One region of the Furfurilactobacillus sp. WILCCON 0119 genome, then DNA from elsewhere that is predicted to be linked to it. Evidence: predicted binding sites of a transcription regulator. Region 1 holds the regulator's gene; each other region holds the start of a gene.
The links. The regulator NrdR, encoded in region 1, represses ribonucleotide reductase genes. The targets are predictions, from matches to a motif close to ACACNATATATNGTGT.
Positions count from the first base shown of each region.

Region 2: nrdH (glutaredoxin-like protein NrdH) is a predicted target of NrdR. The motif match lies at 2,621-2,636, and genes of this name have one in related genera.
Region 3: pnuC (nicotinamide riboside transporter PnuC) is a predicted target of NrdR. The motif match lies at 2,470-2,485, and genes of this name have one in related genera.

Region 1 is NZ_JBPCCV010000001.1:156,065-160,119, forward strand. It holds gene polA (DNA polymerase I) at 1-77, shown strand, start outside; gene mutM (DNA-formamidopyrimidine glycosylase) at 107-964, shown strand; gene coaE (dephospho-CoA kinase) at 961-1,566, shown strand; gene nrdR (transcriptional regulator NrdR) at 1,594-2,070, shown strand; gene ACRYI5_RS00850 (DnaD domain protein) at 2,090-3,469, shown strand; gene dnaI (primosomal protein DnaI) at 3,472-4,055, shown strand, end outside.
Region 2 is NZ_JBPCCV010000002.1:280,677-284,731, reverse strand. It holds gene nrdE (class 1b ribonucleoside-diphosphate reductase subunit alpha) at 15-2,180, opposite strand; gene nrdH (glutaredoxin-like protein NrdH) at 2,271-2,495, opposite strand; gene ACRYI5_RS04920 (class I SAM-dependent methyltransferase) at 2,723-3,334, shown strand; gene ACRYI5_RS04915 (nucleoside deaminase) at 3,327-3,833, shown strand; RNA gene ffs (signal recognition particle sRNA small type) at 3,924-4,012, shown strand.
Region 3 is NZ_JBPCCV010000002.1:205,482-209,536, reverse strand. It holds gene ACRYI5_RS04565 (SDR family oxidoreductase) at 1-689, opposite strand, end outside; gene ACRYI5_RS04560 (TetR/AcrR family transcriptional regulator) at 804-1,376, shown strand; gene pnuC (nicotinamide riboside transporter PnuC) at 1,470-2,237, opposite strand; gene ACRYI5_RS04550 (hypothetical protein) at 2,596-2,817, opposite strand; tRNA gene ACRYI5_RS04545 (tRNA-Arg) at 2,996-3,067, shown strand; gene ACRYI5_RS04540 (BspA family leucine-rich repeat surface protein) at 3,393-4,055, shown strand, end outside.

The sequences.
Region 1 (4,055 bases):
TGGACTCGGCCGTGAAACTGGCCATTCCGTTGAAGGTTGAAAGTGCACACGGACAGTCATGGTACGAAGCAAAATAGTGACAAACTAAAGGGTGGAGGCAGAAACAATGCCAGAATTACCAGAGGTTGAAACGGTCCGGCGGGGCCTAACAAAAATGGTGGTTGGTAAGACCATCACAAAAATTGATGTTTTTTACGATAAGATGATTTTAAACGGGGTTTCTGACTTCAAAAAGCGGCTGACAGGTCAACAGATTCTCCGGGTTGACCGGCGGGGCAAGTACCTTCTGTTTCGCTTTACTGATGACCTAACGATGGTGTCCCACTTGCGGATGGAAGGGAAATATTTTGGGGCACCCGCGGGGACACCAGTGGATAAACATACGCACGTTATTTTCCATTTGGATGATGGGCAGGAATTATGCTACAACGACACCCGTAAGTTTGGGCGCATGATCGTGATTCATACCGGTGACGAAGACACTGTGGGGGGCTTGAAATCATTGGGGCCAGAACCCACACCAGAAACGTTGACCGTTGATTATTTAGTGGCGAAGGCCGCTAAAAGTCGTAAAGCCGTCAAAACGTGGCTTTTGGATCAGCAAAATGTTGCCGGGCTTGGCAACATTTATTGCGATGAAGTGTTATGGCTGAGCAAAATTCATCCCGAACAACCCACGAATTCATTAACGCGTTCACAATGGGCAAGCCTGCGTGAAAACATCTTTGCCGAATTACAATTAGCAATCGATCATCATGGGACCACCGTTTTCACGTACAGTGCATTTGGTCATGCTGGTGAATTTCAAAACGAGCTGCATGCTTACGGCCATGTGGGGGAACCCTGTGAACGGTGCGGCACCGAAATGGTCAAGATTAAAGTTGGCGAGCGGGGGACAACATTTTGTCCCAAGGAGCAAGTGCTGACGGTTAATGGGGCGCCTGTAAAGAAGGCCGGCCAATGACAATTATCATTGGTTTAACGGGTGGAATCGCGAGTGGCAAATCCACCGTTTCGAAGATGCTCGCGGCGCAGCACTTGCCAATTGTTGACGCAGACCAGGTGGCTCATGAGGTGGTTGCGCCCAACACGCCGACCTTAGCACAGTTAGTGAAAACGTTTGGCAAGGAAATTTTGACAACCACTGGGACTTTGAATCGCCGGCGGTTGGGCCAACTGGTCTTCGCGGATCCAGAAAAAATGACACAGTTAAATGCCATCATTCAACCCGTCATTCGGACTGCGATAAAGGGGCAGTTGGCGCGGCTAACAGCGGATAAGGCACCAATTATTGTCCTTGATGCACCGCTACTACTTGAGCAACATTATGAGGCAGAGGTTGATTTGGTCGTGGTGGTTAGCGTACCGCGGTCCATCCAATTACAGCGGTTGATGGCCCGTGATCAGTTAACGACCAGTGAGGCGACACGACGAATCATGAGTCAGCAACCATTGGCTGAGAAGGTTCAACAAGCTGACTTTGTGATCGATAATTCGGGGAGTGTTGAAGCAACCCGTTTACAAGTGGTAAAATTGCTGGACAAAGTCCGCCAACCCGGGGATTAAGCGAGAAACATAAAGGAGCCCATAATTATGCAGTGTCCACATTGTCATCATAACGACACACGGGTTGTTGATAGTCGACCAACGGCTGAAGGACAAGCAATCCGGCGGCGCCGTGAATGTGAAAAGTGTGGTTTTCGCTTCACCACGTTTGAACGTGTTGAGGCAACACCATTATTAGTGATTAAAAAAGATGGAACCCGTGAGGAATTTAGTCGGGACAAGATTTTGCGTGGCGTCATTCGCTCAGCCGAAAAGCGGCCGGTGACCATGCAACAAATGAACGAAGTGGTTGAACGTGTGGACGGGAAGGTTCGCGCGTTAGGTGAAAATGAAGTCTCCAGTCAGTTGATCGGTGAATATGTTATGGATGACCTGGTCAATGTGGACGAAATTGCCTACATTCGGTTCGCCAGTGTTTACCGTCAGTTTAAAGACATGACGGTCTTTCTAAACGAAATGAAAGAAATGGTTGACCGGGATAAACGGTTAAAGAAAAAATCGTAATGTAAAAGAGGAGGGCACGATGACGAATTCAGCATCAGTGACAACGCCGCGATCAGGGCTGATCGTGACCGTGCCACAGCACCAGGCGTTTGACCAAGAAAGCTGGCAGTGGTTGTATTTGCCGGTCCTCGGGGCGGACGCCTTTGCCGTCTATGACGGACTAAAGACATTCACGACTGATCGGCCGCAATTATCGACCCGGCGGTTGCACAGTGAGCTACTTGGATGGCTCAACATGGACCTCCCAACGTTTGTTGCGGCGCGACGGCGGTTAGAGGCGTTAGGCCTGTTAGAAACGTTATACCAAACGGATTCTGTCGGGGATGTTTATGTGTATCAACTTCAGTTGCCACTTTCTGCCCAGGCTTTTTTTGCGGACGATTTGTTAAGCATTTTATTATTACAATTGGTTGGACAGCCGCGGTACGACACCGTTCTTGATCACTTCGATCAACCAATGTTTGACGTTAGCCACCTGACCAACGTTTCGGCGGATTTTTTGGAAGTTTATCACATTAATGAACAGCAACTCGCTAATCGGCCTGCGCAATTAACGGCACCGATGGCGGCTGCGACGCTGAAGCAAACCGGGACGCCAGCGATTGATTTTTCATTATTAGCAAACTATCTAAAACCAGAATATGTCGATGTTGACTCTGTTCTCGCTGAGCGCGAGCTACTGACGGCTGAGGCCCAACTGTATGGTTTTACTGAGCGAGAATTGGCGAACCACATCGTTAAGGCAACGAGTGTCACGACAAACCGCTTTGATCCAGAACGATTTAAGCGGTTGGTGGCCGGCAGTTTTCAAATGGAACAGCAGTCCAGTAGTTCGTCACAGGCTGATCAGGCGAGTGTTGCGGCAGCACCAGTTACTGCTAGTGCAAGTGCGCCAGCGACTGTGGACGCCCAGACTGCTGGTTTGTTAGCGGCCGCCAAGGCTTATGCACCAGCAGATTTTCTAGCAGCGTTGAAACAAGAAAAAAATCAGTACGTGACGGATAATGAGCAGCGTGTCCTTTCTAAACTAATGGAGCGCCATTTGTTTGCACCAAGTGTTGTGAACATGCTGATTTATTATCTGATCAATGATCAGGATCAAAACGTGCTGTACCAAAACAGTGTGGATCGCATTGGTAATGACTGGTCGAAGGCAAAGGTACAAACACCCGAACAAGCGGTAACGCACATGCGTGAGTTTGCAACGGCACAAGAACAGCGTCGGATTCAGCGGCAAACAGGCCGTGGTGGGCAGACCGTTTCACGGGAGCAACTTCCGGATTGGAACGAACAGGCTTCATCATCAGCGGCCACCCAGCCAGCCTCGCAAACCAGTGATGACATTGCCCGGTTACGTAGTCAAATTCAGCAGGCAAAACAAGAACAGGAGGATCAATAATTATGCAAGATCTTGGTAAATCAATGCGCGAATTACTTGATCGTCAAAACCTCAATTCGGATTATCAGCAGCTGATTGCAAAGGCTGTGAATGATCCTGATGTGCAGGCGTTTATTACTGAACATCAGTCAGAATTAGCGGAAGATGTTCTGGAAAAAAACGGGTCGAAGCTGTATGAATATGTGAGCCAACGGGATAAACTTGCTGCAGGCCAGCAGGTGTTTGCCCCGGGATATGAACCCAAGTTGGTCATTAGTGACCATTACATTGAAGTGACGTATGAACCAACGGAAGCAACGCTATTGAACCAGAAGCGGGCCCTCCTTAAAAAGCGGGTCCATGCCGTTTCGATGCCAAAGATGATTGAACGGGCTTCCTTTAACGACTACGATGTGGCCGGAGAAGAAGCACAGCGGAGCGTTGCTTTGCGTGAGGCCATGCAGTTTGTGGCGGACTATGCGCGTCATCCACATGAGTTTTATCAAGGCCTTTATTTATACGGGAACTTTGGGGTCGGAAAAACTTACTTGTTAGGTGCGATTGCTAATGAACTGGCAACGTTAGGGTATCAGAGCACACTGGTCCA
Region 2 (4,055 bases), on a different contig from region 1:
GTTGTCCTCCTGGCCTAAATACTGCAGCTTTCACATTCGTTCGCGCCCACTTCGCCATCATTATCTGTAAACGTGCGGACGTAATACACAGACTTACAGCCCTTTTTCCATGCATAGTAACGCAGGATGTTGAGATCACGGGTCGTCATCTTGTTCGTACGGCCATCTTTCCATTCGTACAGTCCTTCAGGAAGTGTTGACCGCATGAAGAAGGTGAGTGCCATCCCTTGATCAATGTGTTCTTGAGCCGTTGCGTACACATCAACCACTTTCCGCATATCAATGTCGTAGGCCGATTGATAATAAGGCAGGGTGTCGTTTGAAAGGTATGGTGCTGGATAATAAATCTTTCCGATCTTCTTTTCTTGCCGTTCTTCGATCCGGTTAACGATGGGGTTCAAACTTGCCGTTGTGTCATTAATGTAGGAGATTGATCCGTTAGGCGCAATGGCCATCCGGTTTTGGTGATACAACCCATCGGCCATAACAGCAGCCTTCAACGCAGCCCAATCTTCCTTAGTCGGAATGAAGATGCCGGCGAATTGTTCAGCGACTTTGGCACTAGTTGGGGCCCAATTCTTAGTGGTGTACTTGTCAAAGTAGGCGCCACTCGCGTAAGTTGAGTTTTCAAACCCGACAAACGTTTGGTGGCGTTCACGAGCAATGTCGTTAGAGGCTTTTAATGACCAGTAATTCAGCAACATGAAGTACACTTTAGTGAAGTCTAAGGAATCAGCGTCCCCATAATGCATGTGATTCTTGGCAAAGTAAGCGTGCAATCCCATGGCACCAAGACCGATGGCGTGGCTTTCTTCGTTACCATGTTGCACACTTGGCACAACATCAATGTTACTGTGGTCGGTTACGTAGGTCAATGCACGAACCATGGCGTCAACGGAATGTCCAAAGTTAGGGGATGCCATCAGGTTAACGATGTTTGTCGACCCAAGGTTACAACTAACATCTTTACCCAACACATCATATTCTTGGCGATTGTTGATCTTTGAGGGTGTCATCACCTGGAGGATTTCTGAACATAAATTACTCATGATGATTTTACCGGCAATTGGGTTGTTGAGGTTGGCGGTATCAATGTTCACAACATAAGGATAACCAGATTCTTGTTGGAGCTTGCTGATTTCAGTTTCTAATGTGCGGGCCCGGATCTTTGTTTTGGCGATCGCAGGGTTGGCCACCAGGTTGTCATATTCTTTTGTAATGTCCACGTAGGAGAATGGGGTGCCGTAAACTTTTTCCACGCTTTGTGGTGAAAAGAGGTACATGTCGGCATCTGCTGCGACTAGTTCATAAAACTTGTCGGGAATCGTGATCCCAAGTGAAAGGGTCTTGACCCGGATCTTTTCATCCGCATTTTCCTTTTTGGCACTCAAAAAGGCGACAATATCAGGATGGAAAACGGATAAGTACACGACACCGGCTCCTTGACGTTGGCCAAGTTGGTTTGAGTAAGAGAAGGAGTCCTCCAGTAACTTCATTACGGGAACGACACCGGAAGCGGCGTTTGCAATGCCTTTAATTGGTGCACCGGCCTCACGCAGGTTGGAGAGGTTAATCCCGACCCCACCACCAATCCGTGATAATTGAAGCGCAGAGTTGATGCCACGGCCAATGGCATTCATGTCGTCTGTCATTTGAAGCACAAAACAGGACACCAATTCGCCACGGCGGGCCCGGCCAGCGTTAAGAAAACTGGGAGTAGCAGGTTGGTAACGTTGGTGAATGATTTCATCGGCTAAGGCCATGGCGAGATCTTCGTCACCATCGGCAAAAAACAGGGCGTTCATGGCAACACGATCGGCAAAGCGTTCAAGGTAAAGCTGGTTATCATTTGTGCGCAATGCGTACTGTGCGTAGAATTTGTACGCAGCCATAAACGTTTTAAAGTGAAAATCTTGTTCTGCTAAGTAGGTGTAGAGCCGTTCCACGAAGGCAAACTCGTACTGTTCAAAAAAAGCGCGTTCGATGTAATTATTATTCAGTAAGTAGTCAAACCGGTCACGGAGACTGTCAAAGCGCATGGTGTTGGGTTCCACATTTTCGGTTAAAAAAGCAGCCAGTGCTTCCTGGTCTTTATTTAGCGGAATTTGTCCGTTGACCGGAATGTTGATTTGATTGTTGAGATCGTAATAAGAAACGTCGGTTAACTCGTTTAGTGCCATGAATTCCACTCCCTGAATTTTTGATAAAAGAAAAGACGCGCGCAAGGCCGTTACGTGCGTCATGAATGCCAATGAATGAAGCGTTAATACTTAGGCTAACGTCGCTAATACATCAGGACGGAAACCAGAGACAACAGCTTCTCCAGCATCGACGACGGGCATGGCTTGAAAACCACGGCCCTTTAAATAATCGATGAGTTCGGGGTGCTGATTGATATTTTGTTCTTCAAAGTCCACGTTGTGTGCGGTTAAAAAACGCTTCGTCATCTTGCATTGAATACAGTTATCCTTCGTAAAAACAGTAATTTTAGCCATAATGGCCACTTCCTCTCCGCTCGCAAATCGATTGATTTGAGCAATTGCTAATGACTTTAGTATAGTGGCTGAAAATTGAAATGCAACTTAAAAACACCACATTTTGTGCCAAAATTGGAAAAGGGCTACAAGATGTGGTGTTCTATCAACGATTTATTTTTTTAATTTTTTTCGTTACTTTTTCATGAGATTCCATTATCATAAAACTAGAAATGAGGATTAAAACCATGAGTAACGATCATTATTATACGCCAAATCCGGAAGCTGTCCACGACGAAACGACGTGGTCTTTCCGATTATTAGGGCGAGAATTAACCTTTACCACCGATAACGGTGTCTTTTCTAAACGAACTGTCGATTATGGATCACGTGTTTTACTTGATGCGTTTTCACTAGACCACGTTCCGTCAGGCAGTGTGCTGGATTTGGGGTGTGGCTACGGACCAATTGGGTTGGCCCTTGCTTCAACTTACCCAGAGCGAACGGTAACAATGGTTGATGTCAACGAACGTGCGTTAGCGTTAGCCCAAAAAAACGCACAGCAAAACCGCATTGATAATGTCACGATCTTTGCGTCTGATCGGTATGCGGCCGTGACGGATCGGTACGCGGCAATCGTGACTAACCCACCAGTGCGCGCAGGAAAAGCCATCGTTGATGACATGTTGAGTGGTGCCAAGGACCATCTGCTTCCTGGGGGAACACTAACGGTGGTTTTACAAAAAAAGCAGGGGGCCCCGTCGGCAAAGAAGTTAATGACGGCGACCTTTGGAAACTGTGAAATTGTTAAAAAAGATAAGGGCTACTACATTTTGGTAGCAACGATGCCACATGAGTAGTGCCGGAGAAGTTTTGACTGCGGAACAACAATGGGCGATGCAGGCGGCACTCCAACAAGCTAGGATTGCAGGTAGTGTTGGTGAGGTGCCAATTGGTGCCGTTGTGGTTCATGACGGTGAAATCGTTGGCCGGGGCTATAATTTACGTGAACACGCCCAGGACGCCACCTTACATGCAGAAATGATGGCCATCAGTGAAGCTAACCACACGCTGAACACATGGCGGCTTGAGGACTGTCAATTGTTTGTGACGATCGAACCGTGTCCCATGTGTAGTGGTGCCATTATCAATTCACGGATTCCTGACGTGTACTTTGGTGCCCGGGACCCCAAGGCTGGAACCGTTCGGTCATTGTATGAACTGTTGGAGGACGACCGGTTCAATCATCGCGTTCGGGTTCATGAGGGCCTTCTTGCCGATGAAGCGGCTAACGAGATGAAACAGTTTTTCCGGGCGATTCGAAACGGCCGGGGCAAGCCGAAACCAGGGCAACGATGAACGGACAATGTGCAATGAAAAAGCCACCATTTTTTGAGCAAAAGGGTGGCAATTATGGTGCAACAAGCGTATTATAATTAATTGCCGAAAGGCCATGAGGCAAGGTCACCCTCACGAATCGTGTCAGGACCGGAAGGTAGCAGCACTAAGTCCGTGGTGGTTTGTGCTTCATGTTTAATGATAATTAGTGCGCTTGGTCAACCGACCAGGCGCTTTTTATTT
Region 3 (4,055 bases), on a different contig from region 1:
ACGTCCACGTAACCAGAATCAACATGTGGGACAGCCTTCGTTTTCCCTGTTAACAGATCCTGAATTTGAATGTTGGAGTGAGAGTAATCACCAGCTAAAACGGGGCCCATAACGGCCACCGGATTGACCGTCGCAAGTTCCAGGCCGTTACCTTCTTCACGAATAAAGCGCCAAGCGGCCTGCTCGGATAGCGTCTTTGATTTTTGGTACGGGTGCACCTTGCCGGATGAGAGGTCAGACCAGTCTTCCTCAGTGTATGGTGTTTTGCGGTTCTTATGTCCGGCAAAAACGGCACCGTAAGCGGAGGTCAAAACGACCCGTTTAACGTGGGCATCACGGGCCGCAGTGAGGACGCGGAGCACGCCGTCAATGGCAGGCCGAATCATTTCATCCTCATTTTTAAAGTTCAGCGTGGGGGTTGGGGAGGCTGGGTGAATGACGTAGTCGGCGCCAGTCATAATGGTGGCCCAATTGTCATCGTGCGTCAGGTCAGCAGCCATGACACTGAGGTCGCTGAAATCGGTCCACCCACCAGTGGTGAGCATATCGTGAATGAGGGCTGTCTTCTTTAAGTCACGAACGGTGGTCCGAACGGCGTAACCTTGTTGAAGTAATTGAAGAATTATGTGGATGGCAATAAAGCCGCTGCCGCCGGTTACGACGACCAGTTGTTTTTGTTGTGAAGTCATTGAGAAATCCTTTCGCTTCCGTTACACTTGTAACGTTAATGACAGTAGCATACAGTCACGGGTTCAGTTGTTCAAGTGAAAACGGCGCATCTATGACAGAATGGAGAAAGTGTAATGGCAGCGACACAACATGCACAATCAATCAAACAGGATTCACAAACGTACCTCGCAAACGCGTTGTTGCAATTGTTGGTGACGACGGATTTGACGGATATTACCGTGACCCAAGTGGTGAAGCGAGCCGGGGTCAGTCGAATGGCGTTTTATCGGAATTTTGCGACATTAGATGACATTCTGGTGGCACACTTTAGGCCGTTGATCGATGCTCAGTTTGACGCCGTGATGTACAAACAACCATCAGAAAAGATGGCGGCGCTCAGTGATTTTTTGGTGACGAATATTGATGTTCTTCAACTGGCCGTTGACCGGGGGTTTGAACACGTCATTAAGGAAATTTTTAATGACAACATGTTGCGGTTTTATGAACAGATTGATGTGTGGTCACAATTAACGTCTGCCCAGCAAACGTACTGGCCCCAGTTTATGAGCGCCGGTGTGTACAGAATGTGGCGTGAATGGTTGTTAGGTGGGCAACAAGAGTCACTGACAACGATCCATGACCTCATTGGTGGGTTTCAACGGGCAACACTCGCAGGGTTGCTGGAACAACGAACGGGCGATCAGTAGCGACGATCGCAAAGAAAAATGAGCCTCCAAAGGGAGACTCATTTTTAAATGAATGTTTGAGTGCGTTACTCTGGGCAGGATAAGCCGCTGACGTTAGTTATTGTTGGCAGCATCAAGGTTGGCAAAGTATGCCGTTTCTTTTGCTGCTTGGGAAGCCTGGTTTTGCTTGTTGTACCAAGGTGAAATCGTGAATGCCAAGAAGTCGTTCAACAAGTAAACGGAACTGTTGACGAACATGGCAAGCGTTGCATCACCTTGACGGAATGAGACGGCCCAGAGGACCATCTGGGCAAGACCAGAAGCAACCCACCAGATGTATTGTTGTTTGAAACGAAGGAAACAGATCACGCCGGCACAGGCAGAGATACTAAATGAAATGGCATCGATCCATGGCCGCGGGTCGTTTGTCAGGGCCCCAATCAGGAAGCCAGACAAACCGTATGTGATGATCGTGGCAATAATGGCAACGGAAGTACTCCGCCACGTAAAGGAGCGAATCTTGCTGACCATGTTTTTGTTCCAGCTTGGGCTCAGCAGGACGGGAAGGTCCAACGTGGCCATGTAAACCAGCTGTTCAGCGATGGACAGGTAGTTCTTAGCGGCAAAACCGACATACACAAAACAGAGCGCGGACAGAACCCCAAGAAAACCATTAACACTTTTGGCCTGGTTAATGGCGAGGATGCAGAGCACCCCAAGGGTCGTCCCAATAAAGGTGATCAGGTTGACCAAGCCGAACGGGTTGGAGACAAGTGTCATGACCTGGGCCCCGAGTGAAAACCCGAAGAGCCAGTATGAGGCCGTGTGCCACCCCGTAAGTTGGTGAGCCAGAAACTTGAAATAATTAGTGATGTGATGCATGAAATAAACGCTCCATTCTATGATTTATATTTGTGGCCCGGTAGAGTTTAAAGATTCAGGCCTGTAACGCACTGATAGCTATACTAGCATCATCAACCGCGAAAACAAAATGTCCTCAAAACGCTTTCTGTATATAGCAGTTAACGTGGTTAAGCACCGGCTGACGACTGGTCTACCGGTCTTAGACGGAAATTTACCTCGGACACAAGATGATGTGAAAAAAGTTTTGAAAAATCTATATATTGTGTGTTCGAAATTTGAAACAAAATGAAAACGAGTACTTTTTAAAGGGCGTTTGGGGATAGAAAAAAGGCCGTCAATCCTTTATCAGCAAGGATTGATGGCCATGATGGGTTGATTAAATTAGTTGAAAGCTAAGTTCTGGTTCATTGAGCCGCATAATTTGGCCCAGGTGACTAAACCGAACTTGAAGTTTTTTGACACCATTTAGATTGGTGTCGATAATTTCGATGCGGTACGGTGAGTTGGGGGTTGGGTGAACAAGATTAAACGTTAAGTATTTACCTTTGGGGAAGTGAATGCTGTGGTGACCGATTTCGTTATGAAAAATTGTAATCATCGTTGATCTCCTCCATAAATTTTATTTATGTAAATCATCATAGCAGGTTAATTATTAACATGACAATTAACTGCCTCTCAGCGTTTTTGGGAAAAATGACAAAAATGTTGGTTTTCGGGTTGTGTTTCTGGCTAATATTCGCTAATATAGTAAGGTACCAGTTAGGTATAAACGAGTTGCGCCTGTAGTGTAATGGATCGCACGTAAGATTCCGGTTCTTGAGATGGGGGTTCGATTCCCTCCAGGCGCATAAATGATTTTTACGGAAGTTAATAAAAGAGCCTTAACGTTGATTTACTCATCATCGTTAAGGCTCTTTTGCTGTCTAAATATTCGTGGATGTTCAGGAAAATGGTAGTTAATATTTGAGATTAGTGGAAATATTGGACTATTTATATTGGTGTGTTGACTTAGGATGCATATATAGTCTTTAGAGCTTCACTAATTTAAAATGGCAAATTAAATGATTATATAGTTCATTTGATTAAATATATTTTAATAAAAATAAAAAAGTGTTATAGTTGCGTAGGATGTAATTGTGCAAAACGTAATAGATTACGGGATGGTGTCTAAGTATGGAACCCTATTTAAAAACGCGATATAAACTATATAAATCCGGAAAATTTTGGGTTGTTAGTGGAATAACCATGGTTGCTTTTACCGTTGCCTCCGTTTACTCTAATCAAAATGTTCATGCTGATACATTACCAGTATTAGACGCTAATGAAATAACAGCGCCAATTTCCCAACCAAATAAGTTAGTCTTGGGTAGCGATGCGCATAAAACATCTTTGGTTGAATCCGATGAAGGAACAAATGATCAAGTATCCAAGCAAGCAGCTTCTGAAGATAAAACTAGCACGGATATTTCAAACAGTGTTTTAACAGATAGCTCTGCCGCTGTTCAGGAAAGTGGAAATGATACTACAAGCGCAACAGGCATCACAAGCGCAGCAAGTGCTACAAGCGTATCGAGTGGCACAAATACGGCGAGCACAGCAGGTGCTACAAGTACAGCGAGTGCTACAAGTGCAGCAGTCAGTGCAAGTGCAACAAGTAGCAGTACGGTAAGTACTCCAAGCACTTCAAGTACGGAAAAACTAGCCCCATATACGGTACAAGCGTTGTCTAAAGCGGCCATAATAAAGTCGGGGATAAATGGATCCGTAAAATGGGATTTTGATGATCAAGGGACATTAACTTTGCATGCAGGAACTTTAGCTAATACGTATGGGTAT